One region of the Methylorubrum subtropicum genome, then DNA from elsewhere that is predicted to be linked to it. Evidence: riboswitches for the same ligand, from Rfam matches in the RefSeq annotation. Region 1 holds a riboswitch; each other region holds the start of a gene.
What was found. Region 1 has a riboswitch for cobalamin ahead of AAHG03_RS07670 (TonB-dependent receptor). Riboswitches for the same ligand answer to the same signal wherever they lie in the genome.
Positions count from the first base shown of each region.

Region 2: linked by a shared signal. The riboswitch ahead of AAHG03_RS12385 (CbtB domain-containing protein) and the one ahead of AAHG03_RS07670 (TonB-dependent receptor) in region 1 are both predicted to bind cobalamin.
Region 3: linked by a shared signal. The riboswitch ahead of AAHG03_RS02385 (hypothetical protein) and the one ahead of AAHG03_RS07670 (TonB-dependent receptor) in region 1 are both predicted to bind cobalamin.
Region 4: linked by a shared signal. The riboswitch ahead of AAHG03_RS24815 (TonB-dependent siderophore receptor) and the one ahead of AAHG03_RS07670 (TonB-dependent receptor) in region 1 are both predicted to bind cobalamin.

Region 1 is NZ_JBBXMW010000004.1:153,777-157,176, forward strand. It holds gene AAHG03_RS07670 (TonB-dependent receptor) at 50-2,293, opposite strand; cobalamin riboswitch at 2,415-2,609, opposite strand; gene AAHG03_RS07675 (hypothetical protein) at 2,968-3,108, shown strand; gene AAHG03_RS07680 (hypothetical protein) at 3,366-3,400, shown strand, end outside.
Region 2 is NZ_JBBXMW010000007.1:207,477-210,876, forward strand. It holds gene AAHG03_RS12370 (hypothetical protein) at 1-319, shown strand, start outside; gene cobO (cob(I)yrinic acid a,c-diamide adenosyltransferase) at 362-961, opposite strand; gene cobU (bifunctional adenosylcobinamide kinase/adenosylcobinamide-phosphate guanylyltransferase) at 958-1,479, opposite strand; cobalamin riboswitch at 1,572-1,763, shown strand; gene AAHG03_RS12385 (CbtB domain-containing protein) at 1,808-1,984, shown strand; gene AAHG03_RS12390 (CbtA family protein) at 2,013-2,771, shown strand; gene AAHG03_RS12395 (DUF1636 domain-containing protein) at 2,764-3,168, shown strand; gene cobW (cobalamin biosynthesis protein CobW) at 3,173-3,400, shown strand, end outside.
Region 3 is NZ_JBBXMW010000001.1:510,930-514,329, reverse strand. It holds gene AAHG03_RS02390 (hypothetical protein) at 142-519, shown strand; gene AAHG03_RS02385 (hypothetical protein) at 562-1,377, opposite strand; cobalamin riboswitch at 1,497-1,703, opposite strand; gene AAHG03_RS02380 (RNA polymerase sigma factor) at 2,066-2,572, shown strand; gene AAHG03_RS02375 (FecR family protein) at 2,660-3,400, shown strand, end outside.
Region 4 is NZ_JBBXMW010000029.1:16,910-20,309, reverse strand. It holds gene AAHG03_RS24815 (TonB-dependent siderophore receptor) at 1-1,926, opposite strand, end outside; cobalamin riboswitch at 2,117-2,323, opposite strand; gene AAHG03_RS24810 (TonB-dependent receptor) at 3,172-3,400, opposite strand, start outside.

The DNA of each region.
Region 1 (3,400 bases):
TCCCGCCGCCCGTGTCCTGCCGGCGACAACAGGGTTTACGCTTCGGTCACTACCAAGCGACCGTGTAGGCGACCTCGAAGGTGCGGGGGCGGCCGAGATACCAGTTGGCGTTCCTGTTGTCGGCCACGAAGCCGTCGAGGGCGTAGACCGTATCGAGCAGGTTCGAGACCCGGAACGACAGCCGCGAGGCCGGCGTGACCTGTCGGTCGAGGCCGAGCGTCACCAGGGCGTAGTCCGGGCGGCGGCCGAGATTGGCGAAATCGGAAAACATCGCGCCGACATACTGCACGCCGACCCGCGCCTCCCAGTCGCGGGCGAACGCCCAATTGACCCAGAGGTTAGCGACCTGTTCGGGGACGTTGACCGGCGTCTTGCCGGTGAAGTCGCCGAAATCGTCGTACTGGGCCTGCAGCAGGGCGAGGTTGGCGTCGATGCGCCAGCCGGCCCAAGGCAGCCACGACAGGGCAACCTCCGCCCCGTAGGAGGATTGCTGCCCGACCTGCGCCACGAGCTGGGTGCTGCCCGGCACCGGGGAGAGCACGTCCTTCTTGACGATGCGGTAGCCCGCCAGCGTCCACTCGACCGTGCCGCCGAAGGCCAGCCCCTTGGCGCCGACCTCGATCTGCTCGCCGGTCGAGAGTTTGAGGTTCGACAGCGATTGCGACAGCGAGATCAGGCTGTTCACCGGATCGGTGGCGGTGGCGTATTGCGCGTAGAGCGTCGTCTCCGGCGAGAGCGCGTAGACGAGGCCGAAGCGGTAGCCGAACGCCTGGAACGAGCGCTCGAAGAAGCGGTTCGCGGGATTCGTCGCGAGCAGGTTGGTGCGCTGGAGCGTCGGCGCGTCGAATCGCACGCCCGCCAGCAGCGAGAGCCGGTCGGTGAGTTCCAGCCGATTCTCGGCGAAGACGGAGGCCTGGTCCGTGTGGGTCACGTAGGCCGGCACCGCGCGACCGTCGGCGGGGAAGAGGCCCGGATCATAGCCGATCAGGGGGACGCTCTGCGGTGGCTGGTTCGAGGGCGGCTCGTTGAACGTGCCGCTGAAGTTGTTGTCGTGCTTGAACGCGATGCGGTTCACGTCGAAGCCGGCGGTGAACTGGTTCGGCAGGCCGAACAACGAGCCGCGGAACGTCGCGTCGAAGCGATTGCCGATCTGTTCCTGACGGTGGATGATGTCGATGTAATCCGAGCGGTTCACGCGGCCGGTCTCGGATTCGTAGACGTATCGCTCGACATCGAGCCAGTGGCGTCGGCTCTGGAGGCGGTAGGCGGTGTTGCGGATCGTGACTTCGGCGGACGGCGTCCACTCGGTGCGCAGCTGGGTCCAGTTGTCGGCCCAGGTGATCTTGGCGTCGCGGACGTTGTAGTTGTTGAAGCGCACGGCATCGAGCACGCGCCCGTTCACCAGCGGCGTGCCCCAGTAGCGCACAGGCTCCTGATAGCCGAGGTCGTGGGAGAGGGTGACGGCGAGATCGGGCCTCGCCTGCCACGTCAGCGCGCCGGAGACCGCGAGGTTGCGGAAGTCGCCGTTGGGGGTGATCCAGCCGTCGGCGCGGTTGCCGCTGACGTTGAGGCGGTAGGCGACCGATTCGCCGATCGGCCCGGTCGAGTCGATCGCCGCGCGCATCAGCCCGTCCGAGCCGAGGCCGACGCGGGCGACGTTCAGCGGCGTGAACAGCGGCTTCTTCGACACCACGTTGACGATGCCGCCGATGGCGCCCTCGCCGTAGAGCACCGAGGCCGGCCCGCGCAGCACCTCGATGCGCTCGACGTTCCACGTGTCGAACGGGAAGGTCAGGGTGTTGGCGCCGACATAGAGCCGCGTGCCGTCGAACAGCGTCTGGATCGAGTTCTGCCCGGCAAAGCCGCGCGCGGTGAAGGCACCGAGCCCGAAGCCCGGCGAGCCGAAGGTCGAGATGCCGGTGCCGTTCTGCGAGACCGCCTCCAGCACCGAGGACTGGCCGCGCAAGCGGATGGTCTCGCCGGAAACGATGTCGAGGCTCGCCGGCGTCTCCAGCGGCGTCAGCCCGAGGCGGCTCGCCCCGCGCGAGGGCGTGCGGAGGTTGAGGCCGACCGGTGAGGCCTGGGTGAGGCTGGGTTTACGGAGGGCAGCCGCGGCCTCGGCGCCGATGGCCTCGGCAGGCACGTTCACCGGCACGTCGAGGTCGCGGGCGACCGCGATCTCGTCGAGCCGGGTTTCCACGGAAGCGCCTTGCGCGGCGGCGGCGACGGGGAGGGCGCTCGCGAGCGCGGCGAGGATCGGCCGCGCGCGGCGGCTTCTTTTGGGGGGAGACATGGAGAAAAACGGGCCTCGGGCGGCGACGGTGGCACGTCACCGCGAACGAGGCCGTGGCACGGGTCCGATAGGGCACCCGCGCTCCGACACCCGCCGGGGCACCCCGCCCAGCGCGTTTCGCGTGTGACCACGGCCGACGGCAGGTCTCCTGGCTCGCGGGTCGCCGTCCCTCATCGTCTTCCCAGGCGAGGCGCCCAGTGACGTGGTGATGGGGGACTCTCCGCTCACAGTTGCGGGGGCAGCCGCGGGGTCGGGCCGAAGCCTTCACCGCGTTCCCTTTTGATCCCTCTCGGGAACCGTCTACGGTCACGCTAGGCGGCCGGGACCATCACGGTCAACCGAATGTCGCAGGGACGGCGCGGATTCCTGTGCCCCAAGCTTCGAGGCAATGGGCCCCAAGAAAAAAGGCCGCCCCGATGGAGGGCGGCCCGAAGTCTAGGGAGGAAACGCCCAAGAAGGGCAACGGGACCGCGACGCCATCGCGATCTCGCATGAGCTTTTGTTTCACGGTGCGCTGCACAAAACAATCCGGGTGGAAACGATCCCGGCCATGCGTTCGACGCATGGATTATGGATTCAGAGGCTTCCGCCCGGCGTCGGCCGGGGTCACGAAACGAAACCGGCGCCCCGGCGGTTCACGAACGACGCGCTGAAATCCGCTCTCGGAGACCCCGATGCCCCGCTGGATGCTCGTCTTCCCCGTCGCCCTGCTGCTCGCCGCGATCGTCGTCGTGTTCGCTTTTCAAGGCACCGGCCCGACCCAGACCCAGGACACCCACGCCACCGAAGGCGGCGGCCGGACGAAGACGCCGTAAGGGGAGGGGGCGTTCGTGTGATCAACGGCCTCATCCATCCAACCCCCTCATCCTGAGGTGCAGCGCAGCGGCCTCGAAGGAGGGCTCCAGAAGTCGCGCGATCCGCTGGAGCCCTCCTTCGAAACTCCGCTTCGCTCCGCACCTCAGGATGAGGGATGGGGTGGGAGCATTGCCCATAAGTTCAACACATAAAGGCCACGGTCTCGCACGCGCCTTGCTTCACTTCGCCGACGAATCTTTTCGAGGCTTCGACGGCGATGCGGATTCCGGCCCTTCTTCCCTTCCTGCTCAC
Region 2 (3,400 bases), on a different contig from region 1:
CGCCCCCCTGTTCGAGATTCGGCACGGCGACGCCGTCATCCGGATCGCAGACGATTGGAGCGGCCATGTCCTGATCGAGCAGATCTACGAGGGCCTGCGCCAAGCGCGCCGGTCACGCGACGAAGGGCGCGCTCCCCTGATGCCGCCCGCTCCCGGCAGTGAGGCCGCCAACGCCATCGTCGAGGCCGCGGAATTTCACGGCTTCCGTCGGATCGAGGGCTCCGATGCGTACCGAGCGAGCGGCGAGCAGATCGTCGCCCTGGTGACGGCAATGCGGGAGAAGAGCCTGCTGGAGACCCTCTCGGATCGCGAACCCTGAATGGGCGCGAGGCGCCCGCTCCTCGGGACCCACAGGGCGCCCTCAGAACTCGATCCCCTCCTGCGCCTTCACCCCCGCCGAAAAGTGGTGCTTCACGCTGCCCATCTCGGTCACGAGGTCGGCGGCCTCGATGAGCGCCGGCTTGGCGTTGCGGCCGGTGACGACGACGTGGAGGTCGGGCCGGCGGGCCTGCAACTCGGCGACGACCGACTCGAGGTCGAGATAGTCGTAGCGCAGCGCGATGTTCAGCTCGTCTAGGACGAGGAGGCGGATGCTCGCGTCCGCCATCAGGGCGCGGGCCTGCTCCCAGGCGTTGCGGCAGGCGGCGATGTCGCGGGCCTTGTCCTGGGTCTCCCAGGTGAAGCCCTCGCCCAGCGCGTGCCACGCGATCCGGTCGCCGAAGGCCTTGAGCGCGCGAGCTTCGCCGGTGTCCCAGGCGCCCTTGATGAACTGCACCACGCCGACCCGGTGGCCGCGCCCGAGCATGCGCAGCACAAGGCCGAGCGCGGCCGTCGTCTTGCCCTTGCCGGGGCCGGTGTTCACGATGAGCAGGCCCTTCTCGATCTTTTTGGACGCGACCTCGGCGTCCTGCACCGCCTTGCGCTTGGCCATCTTTTCGCGGTGGCGGTCGTCGTCGCTCATGAGCGATTCCCTGGATTCTCGGCGGAAGGTTTGACGGTGAGCGGCAAGCCCGCGACGGTAAGGACCACGCGGTCGGCCTCGCGCGCCAGCCGCTGATGCAGGCGCCCGGCCGCATCGCGGAAGCGGCGGGCCAGCGCGTTGTCCGGCACGATGCCGAGCCCGACCTCGTTGGCCACCAGCACCAGCGGCCCCGGCGCCGCCGCGCAGGCGCGGGCCAGGGCCTCGGTGGCGGCGTCGAGATCGGCCTCCGCGAGCAGGAGGTTGGTGACCCACAGCGTCAGGCAATCGACCAGGGTCGGCCCGGTCGAGGCCGCGACCGCTTCGGGCAACGCCGTCGGCACGTCGAGGGTCCGCCACTCGGCGGAGCGCCGCGCCCGGTGCTCGTGGATGCGCGCGCGCATCTCGTCGTCCCAACCTTGAGCGGTGGCGATGTAGAGCCAGGGCGCCGGGCAGGCCTCGATCAGCCGCTCGGCATAGGCGCTCTTGCCGGAGCGGGCACCGCCGAGCACCAGCGTCATCCGGTCGGGAGGGCGGGCATCCATGGGCGTCGGTTTGCACCGGAGGCGAGCGTTCACGCAATGGCGCTTTGCAAGGCGGCCCGGCGCGCGCTAGAAGCGAGCCATAGGACGGTGCCCCGGCAACGGGGTGAAAAGGGAATGCGGTGAGGGGAAACCCGAAACCGCAGCTGCCCCCGCAACTGTGAGCGGCGAGTTCCTGCCGAGAGCCACCGGGGCGACCTGGGAAGGCGGCAGGCGCGATACCAACCGCGAGCCAGGAGACCTGCCGTCCGGCACGAAAAACGTTTTCTCGAACGCCGCCGGTGGGGCGGCCGGAGCCCGTGACCCGATGACGACCGCGACCCTTCAGACCTCCGCCGTCCGCTCCGGCGAGGGCGCCCGCGCCCTGCTCGTCGCCGCCTTCCTCGGCCTCGGCCTCGTGTTCCTGGCGGGCTTCGCCCCGGCGAGCGTGCTGCACAACGCGGCGCACGATTTCCGCCACGCGCAGAACTTCCCCTGCCACTGACCGCTTTCCGACACGCGAAAGCGGCTCCATGATCACCCGGTTGCTGTCGGCGGCGCTCGTCGCCGGCTTCCTCGCGTCCGTCGTCGCGACGGGCCTCCAACTCGCCCTGACCTCGCCCCTGATCCTCCAGGCCGAGACGTTCGAGGGCGGGCATTCGCATGCGCACGCCCCCGTCTCGCTCACGCCCGCCTCGCTGATCGTGAAGGCGCATGCCCACGGCCACGGCGAGGCCGGCACCGAGGCTGAAAAATCCGACGAATGGCAGCCCGCGGAGGGCTTCCAGCGCATGGCCTTCACCGGCCTCGCCACGCTGATCGGCGGCGTCGGCTACGCGCTGCTCCTCGCCGCGGTGATGCTGGGCTTACGCCGCGAGCCGACCCCGCGCAGCGGGCTCACCGTGGGCATCGCGGGCTTCCTCGCGGTGGCTTTGGCCCCGGCCATCGGCCTGCCGCCGGAACTGCCCGGCATGGGCGCTGCCCCTCTCGTCCTGCGCCAGACCTGGTGGGTGATGACAGTCGCGGCGACCGGCATCGGCCTCTACCTCATCGCGGTGCGGCGGGTGCCGATTACGATTCTCGGCGGCCTGATCCTGATCGTCGCCCCGCATCTGGCGGGGGCGCCGCAATCGATCGACACGGTGAGTTCGCAGGTGCCGCCCGCGGTCGCGGCGCAGTTCGTGGCGCGCTCGCTCGCCATCGGCTTCGTGTTCTGGGCGCTGATCGGGCTGGCCTATGGCTGGGCCTGGGGCTTGTTCGGTCGCGAGGCGGGCGGCCGCGCGCATGCCTGAGGATCAGCCCGAGACCGTCCTCTCCGTCTGCACCACCTGCCGGGCTGCGGGCGACGCGTCCGAGCCGCGGGCCGGCGCCCGGCTGCTGGCGGCACTTCGCGCCGAAGCCGACCGCGAGCCGGTGCCGGGCCTGCGGATCGAGGGTGCCGAGTGCCTCTCGGTCTGCAAGCGGCCCTGCACGGTGGCGGTGGCCTCTCCCGGCCGCTGGACCTACGTCTACGGCGATTTCGACGCGCTGGAGCGCGCGGAGACTTCCGCCCGCACCATCTTGGCGGGCCTGCGCGACTACCAGAAGACGCCCGATGGGATCGTGCCCTGGCGCGCGCGCCCGGAGGCGTTCCGCAAGGGCGTCGTCGCCCGCATCCCGCCGCTGACCCCGACACGAGCGGAATCCTGACCCCATGGCCATCCTCGAAAAGATCCCCTGCACCATCGTCACCGGCTTCCTCGGGGCCGGCAAGACGACGCTGGTGCGCCACACCATCGAGCAGGCCCGCGGCCGGCGGCTCGCCGTCATCGTCAACGAGTTCGGCGATCTCGGCTTCGACGGCTCGTTCCTGGCCGCCTGCGGCATCGAGGGCTGCGACGAGAACTCCGTGGTGGAACTGCCCAACGGCTGCATCTGCTGC
Region 3 (3,400 bases), on a different contig from region 1:
TGCGGTCGGGCAAATTGTCATTTCCGCCTCCGAAAAGCAGAATAATACAGTGTGTAAAAATACGTAGGCGGTCGTTCCGGCTTGGCAGCAGGGCTGCGCTTGCTATGTCTCGACCAATGTGGGTTTGCAGGAGGATTGAACATGGCGAAATATCTGACGGCCGCGTGTGCCACCCTGGTCGCCACACTGAGCTTTTACGGCAGTTCGACGGAGGCGAGTGCCGGCTGCCGGGGATGCGGTCCGGTGCCTCCGGTCTATAATTATCGTACCGTCAACAAGGTCGTGAACAGGACCCAGTTTCGCGACGTGCAGCGCACGCATTACGTGCACAGAACCCGCCACATCTTCAATATCACGCGTGTGCAGCCTATCGTGCGCGTCCACACGGTCACGCGCGTTCACCATCACAGCGTCCCGGTGACCCACAACGTCAACGTCTCCCGGGTCCAGCATCTGCCGGCGCATTACGTGCATACAAGCAGCGTTCGCAACATTCAGCACGGCTGCGGCTGCAACTGAGATCCCGCATCGGCGGGCGGCGCCACGCCGCCCGTTGACGGGTCACTCGCGACTCGCCGTTTTCGGCCCGACCACCAGACAGGCCCTGGGGCAGACCGGCGCTCGACCGAGAAGCCGGCCGAGCGCCGCCTGCGGGCCGGCGCCGCAGAGCTTGCCGAGAAAGCTCCGGTCCTCGCTGCCGATCTCCGGAATGCCGCAGGAGGCCAGCATCGTGCGCTCCGCCTGATCCCACAGGGACACGAAGGCCGTCCTGATCGGCCGATCCCTGAGGGCGGTCCACGTCGCCGTGTTCTGTCCGGCCGCCTCCACGTAGAGCGCGACGAAGCTCATCAGCGCCGCCAAGCCGTCGCGATGGGACAGCTGCACATCGGGGTTGCGCCGGTCGGCCAAGGCGATGGCCGTGTCGAGATCGTGCGTGTAGGCGTTCAACTCGTCGAGCAGGTAGCGGAAATCGGACGCCGCGGTGGCGTTGCCCGGTTGCAGGTACGTGGAGACGAAGACGCTCGGGCGGAACTGGTGGGCGATCCTCGACGGTGCCGGCAGCGTCCTGTTCTCGGGCGGACGCTTCAGCATCCCACCCCCGATCAGCGGGTAGGCGTCCGCCTCGCCCGTGATGTGGTGCAGCGACTCGTGCACGGCCGTCGGCAGGCCGTACTGGGCGTCGTCGCAGTCGAGCCAAGCGTGGAAGAAGGCCTTGTCGCCGACCTGCTGGAAGACCGCGTAACCGTTCGGCGAGGCGGCTTTCAGAACCTTGATCGCTTGCGCCTTGCAGTCGCCGGCAGCCGCGGGCTCGGCGCTGAAAACGGCAGCCGCCTGCAAGGCGAGGCCGCACAGGACGGCCCGGACGACTCGGCGCATCTGTCGGTATCCCATGAGATGACGACGATGCGCGCGGGATGGTTAACGCATCGTTTCGGGCCGATGCTCTAAGACCTCGTTTTTGCCGCGCATTCTTTCGCCGAACCGGTATCCACTTCGTCGGAAAGCGCTCCGAGGCGGGTCTCCTGGCTCGCGGGTCGGGGGCCCGGCCTCGCCTTCCCGGTGCGCGGCACCAGTGATCCGGACGGCAGGGGTTCGCCGCTCACAGTTGCGGGGGCAGCTTCGGCCTCGCTCCGCAGAGCCCACCGAATTCCCTCTTTGCCCACGGACCGAAACCCGTGGGAACCTTGGCCCTGTCAACCGCGCCGATAGGGCCGGCCCGGTCGATACACTGTGGCGCATAATGCAACAGTATTACATCTTTTGTGGCCATCGGGACACAGGCGACTCGGCCCGCCGGTCGACCGGCGTCGCGCGATGGCTCGCCTCTCCTGTCACATCGATGCAACAGCGCTGCGAATTGAGTCCATCATTTTAATTATTCCAAATCATACCTTTCCGCCCCACAAAGTTTTCATTCGAAATGCCAACGTCTTGGCCGGCCGAAAAGACCAATTTGGAAGCTATTTAAACTATCCGACCATCTGCACAAGTCTTGCTTCATAGCTCACGCGACCGCAGGAGAACGACGGCGACGCGAGGGGCCGTGGGCGACAGGACTTGGGGAATGGACGGCATATCGGTCGATGCGCTTCATCGCCGCGAGGGATCGAAGCTGCAGCGCTTCCTCCTGCGCCGGCTCGGCAACCCGACCGACGCCGCCGACGCGACGCAGGAGACCTATCTGCGCATGCTCGCGGCCCTGTCGCGCACGCGGGTGGAGCACCCGACCGCGTTGCTGTTCCGGATCGCCCACAACGTCGCGCTTCGCACCCGCAACCGCCGCCGGCTCGAGCAAAGGCTGTTCGCCGACGAGGGCGAGGTGGACTTGGCGGAGGCCGTCGACGGCTTCGCGCTGCCCGAGCGGCAATCGATCGCGCGGCAGGAACTGAAGCGCCTCGCCGCAGCGGTCGATGAACTGCCGCCGCGCTGCCGCGAGGTGTTTCTGCTGAGCCGGTTCGACGGTCTCGCGAACGGCGAGATCGCGACGCGCCTCGGCATCTCGCGCAACATGGTCGAGAAGCACATCATCAAGGCGCTGCTGCAGTGCCGCCGCCGGCTCGACGATTTTTGAGACCACGACCTCAGGATGTCGGCGCCTCGTTGATCTAAAGGTCGGAGAACATCGCCGGGCACACGGCGGGATCCGGGGGGAGACGGCGTGGCCGGCAACGAAGATACCGACACGGGCGACGACCCGATCCTCGAGGCCGCCGCGGGCTGGGTCGCCCGCCTGTCCTCCGCCGATGCCACCGAGGCCGACCGGGCCGCGTTCGAGGCTTGGCGGGCCGCCGACCCGGCCCATGCCGGAGCCCATGCCGAGATGGAGAGCCTGTGGCGCCGGCTCGGGCAGTTGCCCGACCGCCGCCCGGCGCCGTCCGGGGCGCGGCGCGGGCGGGCCTCCAAGATCGTGCCGGCCCTCGCCGCCGCGGCCCTACTCGCGGGCGCCCTGTCCTACCAGTACGGCCTCATGGATCGCCTGCGGGCGGACCTGTGGAGCGGCGTCGGCGACATCACCCACGCGACGCTGCCCGACGGCAGCCGCGTCGATCTCAACACCGACACCGCCCTGGTGCTGCGCTTCACCGCGGGGGAGCGCCGGATTACGCTGCTGCGCGGCGAGGCGAGCTTCGACGTAGTGTCGGACCCGAGCCGGCCGTTCACCGTCGAGGCCGGGGGCTTGAGCGCGCGGGCGGTCGGAACCCGCTTCTTCGTGCGCGCCGACGGGAGCGACAGCCCGGTCGGCGTCGCCGAGGGCCGCGTCGAGGTCGCGGAGGCGGGCCGCCGGGCCCTGGTCTCGGCGGGCCAAGCCGTCCAGCGCGGCGAGGATTCCTCGCTGACCGCGACGGCGGCGAACGTGGAGCGCGGCCTAGCGTGGCGCGAGGGCCGGCTGCTCTTCGCC
Region 4 (3,400 bases), on a different contig from region 1:
GCCGACGCCGCGGATGCCGCCGCCGAGCCCGAACCCCTTCCAGGGCCCGGCCTGAACCTCGTGGACCGCGAGCAGGCTGCCCGAATGGCGCGGCACGTTGATGAGCGGCGTGCCGACCGGCAGGGCCGGATCCTCGGTCACCACGGCGTCGGCGTAGACGTAGCCCGCCAGGATCTTGACCTCCGGCGTGAGTTGACCCGCCGCCGTCAGTTCGATGCCCTGGCTGCGCACGCCGCCGACCGCCACGGAGATGCCGCTGCCGCTCGCTTGCGGCGTCAGCACGTTCTGCCGATCGACCCGAAACAGGGCCGCGGTCAGGCCCAGCGCCCCGCCGAACAGGTCGAGCTTGGCGCCGATATCGGCGCCGATGCCGGTCTCGGGCGCGAAGGGGCCGGATGCCGAGGCGGCGGCGGCGTCCGGGCCGATATTCGGCCGGAAGCTCGTGCCGACATTGGCGTAGAGGGCGAGTTCGGGCGTCGGCTGGTAGACGAGGCCGGCGCGGGGCGTGGCCGCGAAGTAGGTCTGGTCGACCTGGGAGCGCGGGGTGCGCTCGCGGAACGACTGCTCGAAGAAGTCGAACCGCGCGCCGACCAGCGCCTTCCATTCCGGGCCGAGCGCGATCTGGTCCTGCACGTAGAGGGCGGTGTTGGTGATCCGCTCCAGGTTGTTGCGGAAGCGGTCGATCGGCGGTAGCGCCTGCCCGTATTGCGGATTGTAGATGTCGATGGTGTAGGGGTTATTCGCGATGGTCGAGCGGTTGTAGACGACCCGGCTGTCGGTGCTCTCGCGCTCGAAGCCCACGAGCAGCGTGTGGCCGATCCCCGCCGTCTCGAAGCGGCCGACGAGTTCCGCCTGACCGATCGCCACGTCCCAGCGGTAGTCGCGCAGGTTGCGGTCGCGCGAGGCGATGCCCTTGTCGGTGATCGCGCGGATCTCGGCGGATTCGCCCTCCAGCGAGCCCGTATTGAAATAGGTAGCGAGCCGCATCTGCCAGTCGGCATCGAAGCGGTGATCGACCCGCACCTGCATCGAATCGTTGGTCTGATAGGTGCTCTGTCCCGGCTCGCCGAGGAAGCGCGAGATCGGGATGGCGCCGAGCCGCCCGTTGTTCACCGCGACGACGCCGCGGTCGAACACGATGCGGTTGCGCAGGAACTCGGTCTCGATCGTGATCCTCGTGTCGGGCGTGACCTGCCAGGAGATCACGGGCGCGACGAGCAGTCGGTCGCCGTCCACGAAGTCGCGAAAACTGTTCTGGCGACCCGCCGCGAGGTTGAAGCGGTAGAGCAGCGTGCCGTCCTCGTTCAGGGCGCCGCCGGAATCGAGCGTGCCGCGGAACTGCTCGAACGAGCCCCAGAGCCCGCCCATCTCGACGAAGCGCTCCCGCGTGGGCTGCTTGGTGATGATGTTGACGAGCCCGCCCGGATCGCTGCGTCCGAACAGGCCGCCGCCGGGGCCTTTCAGCACCTCGATGCGCTCGACGTTCTGGGCGTCGGGCGGGGGTGGCGTGCCGCGGTTGAGCGGAAAGCCGTTCTTGTAGATTTCCGAGGTGGTGGTGCCGCGGATGGCGTAGCTGAAGATCGACAGCCCGCCGAAATTGTTCTGCTGGGCGACGCCCGGCGTGTAGTTGAAGACGCGATCGACGCGGGTGGCGGCGAGATCGGTGATGACCTCCCGCGGGGCCACGGTGACGACCTGCGGCACGTCGCGCTGGGGCGTGTCGGTCTTGGTCGAACTGACCGCCCGGTCGGCCCGGTAGCCCGGGCTCGGCCCGATCAGGCCGATCGCGCCGGAGGCCGCCGTCCGTCCGGAAGGCGGCGCGTTGCCGGCGGCGCGACCCGTGCCCTCACCCTCGACCGAAATCTCGTCGAGCGTCGTGCTCTCCTGCGCGCGGGCCTCGAAGCCCGAGGCGCCGGCCGAGAGGATGGCGGCCAGAGCGAGGCGCGGGGCGCGGCGGCGTCCGGCGGAGGCCGCGGAGTTCGGGGCAAGCGGGTTCGAACGAACGGTCACCAAGTCGCTCAAGGTTGTCGAGCGGCGGCCGTGCGGGTGCCCTCGCGGGTGCCGGCTGGTTCAGCCGGGCCCGCGCCTGCGCTCCGCCGGGGCACCCCGCCCGAGAGACGTATCATCGCCCAAGGCAGGTCTCCTGGCTCGCGGGTCCGCACCCCGGCCTGGCCTTCCCGGTGCGTGGCACCAGTGACCCGGACGGCAGGGGCTCGCCGCTCACAGTTGCGGGGGCAGCTTCGGCCTCGCTCCGGAGAGCCCACCGAATTCCCTCTTCGCCCACGGACCGAAACCCGCGGGAACCTTGGCCCTTCGAACCTCGCCGATCAGGCCGGCCCGGTCAATGCGCTGCGGCGCACAATGCAACAATGTTACATATCCCGTGGCCAATGGGACACAGGCGGGCGCCAATCCTGTCCGCTCGAGCGGCGGACCCTGACCCGCAGGCCATACCTCGGGGCGGACCACTTCAATGGGGCGGATCAGTCAAGTCCGCAGTGACGGTGTCTCTTCCTGAGAGCCTGCTTGACAGGCTCATCCCAACACATCCCCTCATCCTGAGGTGCTGCGTGAGCGGTTTTGAGCGAGGGCTCCAGATGTCGCGCGATCCCTGGAGCCCTCCTTCGAGGCTACGCTTTGCTCCGCACCTCAGGATGAGGGGATTTGTTGGGATCACCGCAGCATCGCACTGTTTCGATCCCGATGAGTCAAATCAAACAGGCTCTCGAAGCCGTGCCCGGCCTACGCGATCCGACGTGGCCGGCGAAGACGAAGTTCGGGCCGCCGCCGTTTCATGGGGCCGTCCGGCCCGATCGGGCGTCGGTCGGCGCGGGCCGCGAGCTGGGGGTCGAGCCGCTCCTGCCCACGCTGTTCGGCCCTTGAGTTCCCAGACGACGCCCTTGAAGACTCCCTTGGACTGGACGACGCGGACCGCCATCGGCCAGGGGCCGCCCTCCGCGGGACGGTCCGCCAGGTAGAGGGCGATGTCGAGTTCATGCCTGGCCGAGCGCGTGGCATCGCGCTCGCTTGCGAAGGCGACCTTGCCGAAGGTGTCGCGCCAGAGTTGCCCGTCGAGTCGCAGCTGAACCTTGAACATCGTGGCACGACGCCTTTCCTGCTCGGGACCTCGGATGCAACTGGCGATGAAACTCGAAGACGGTGCCGGCCGCCTCAGTATTTGCGCACGACCGGCTCGACCGGCGGGGCCGGGGGCGGGGCGTTGAAGGTGTAGCGCAGGCCCCCGTAGATCGAGAGCGGCTGGGCGAGCGTGGTGGTGCGCGGATCGTTGATCTGGAAGCGGTTGGCCACGGGCCCACCTTCGACGTAGGTGCCGAAGGTCGCGTAGCGGTTGTTGGTCAGGTTGGTGACGAGGCCGAACAGCTCCAGGCTGTCGTTGACC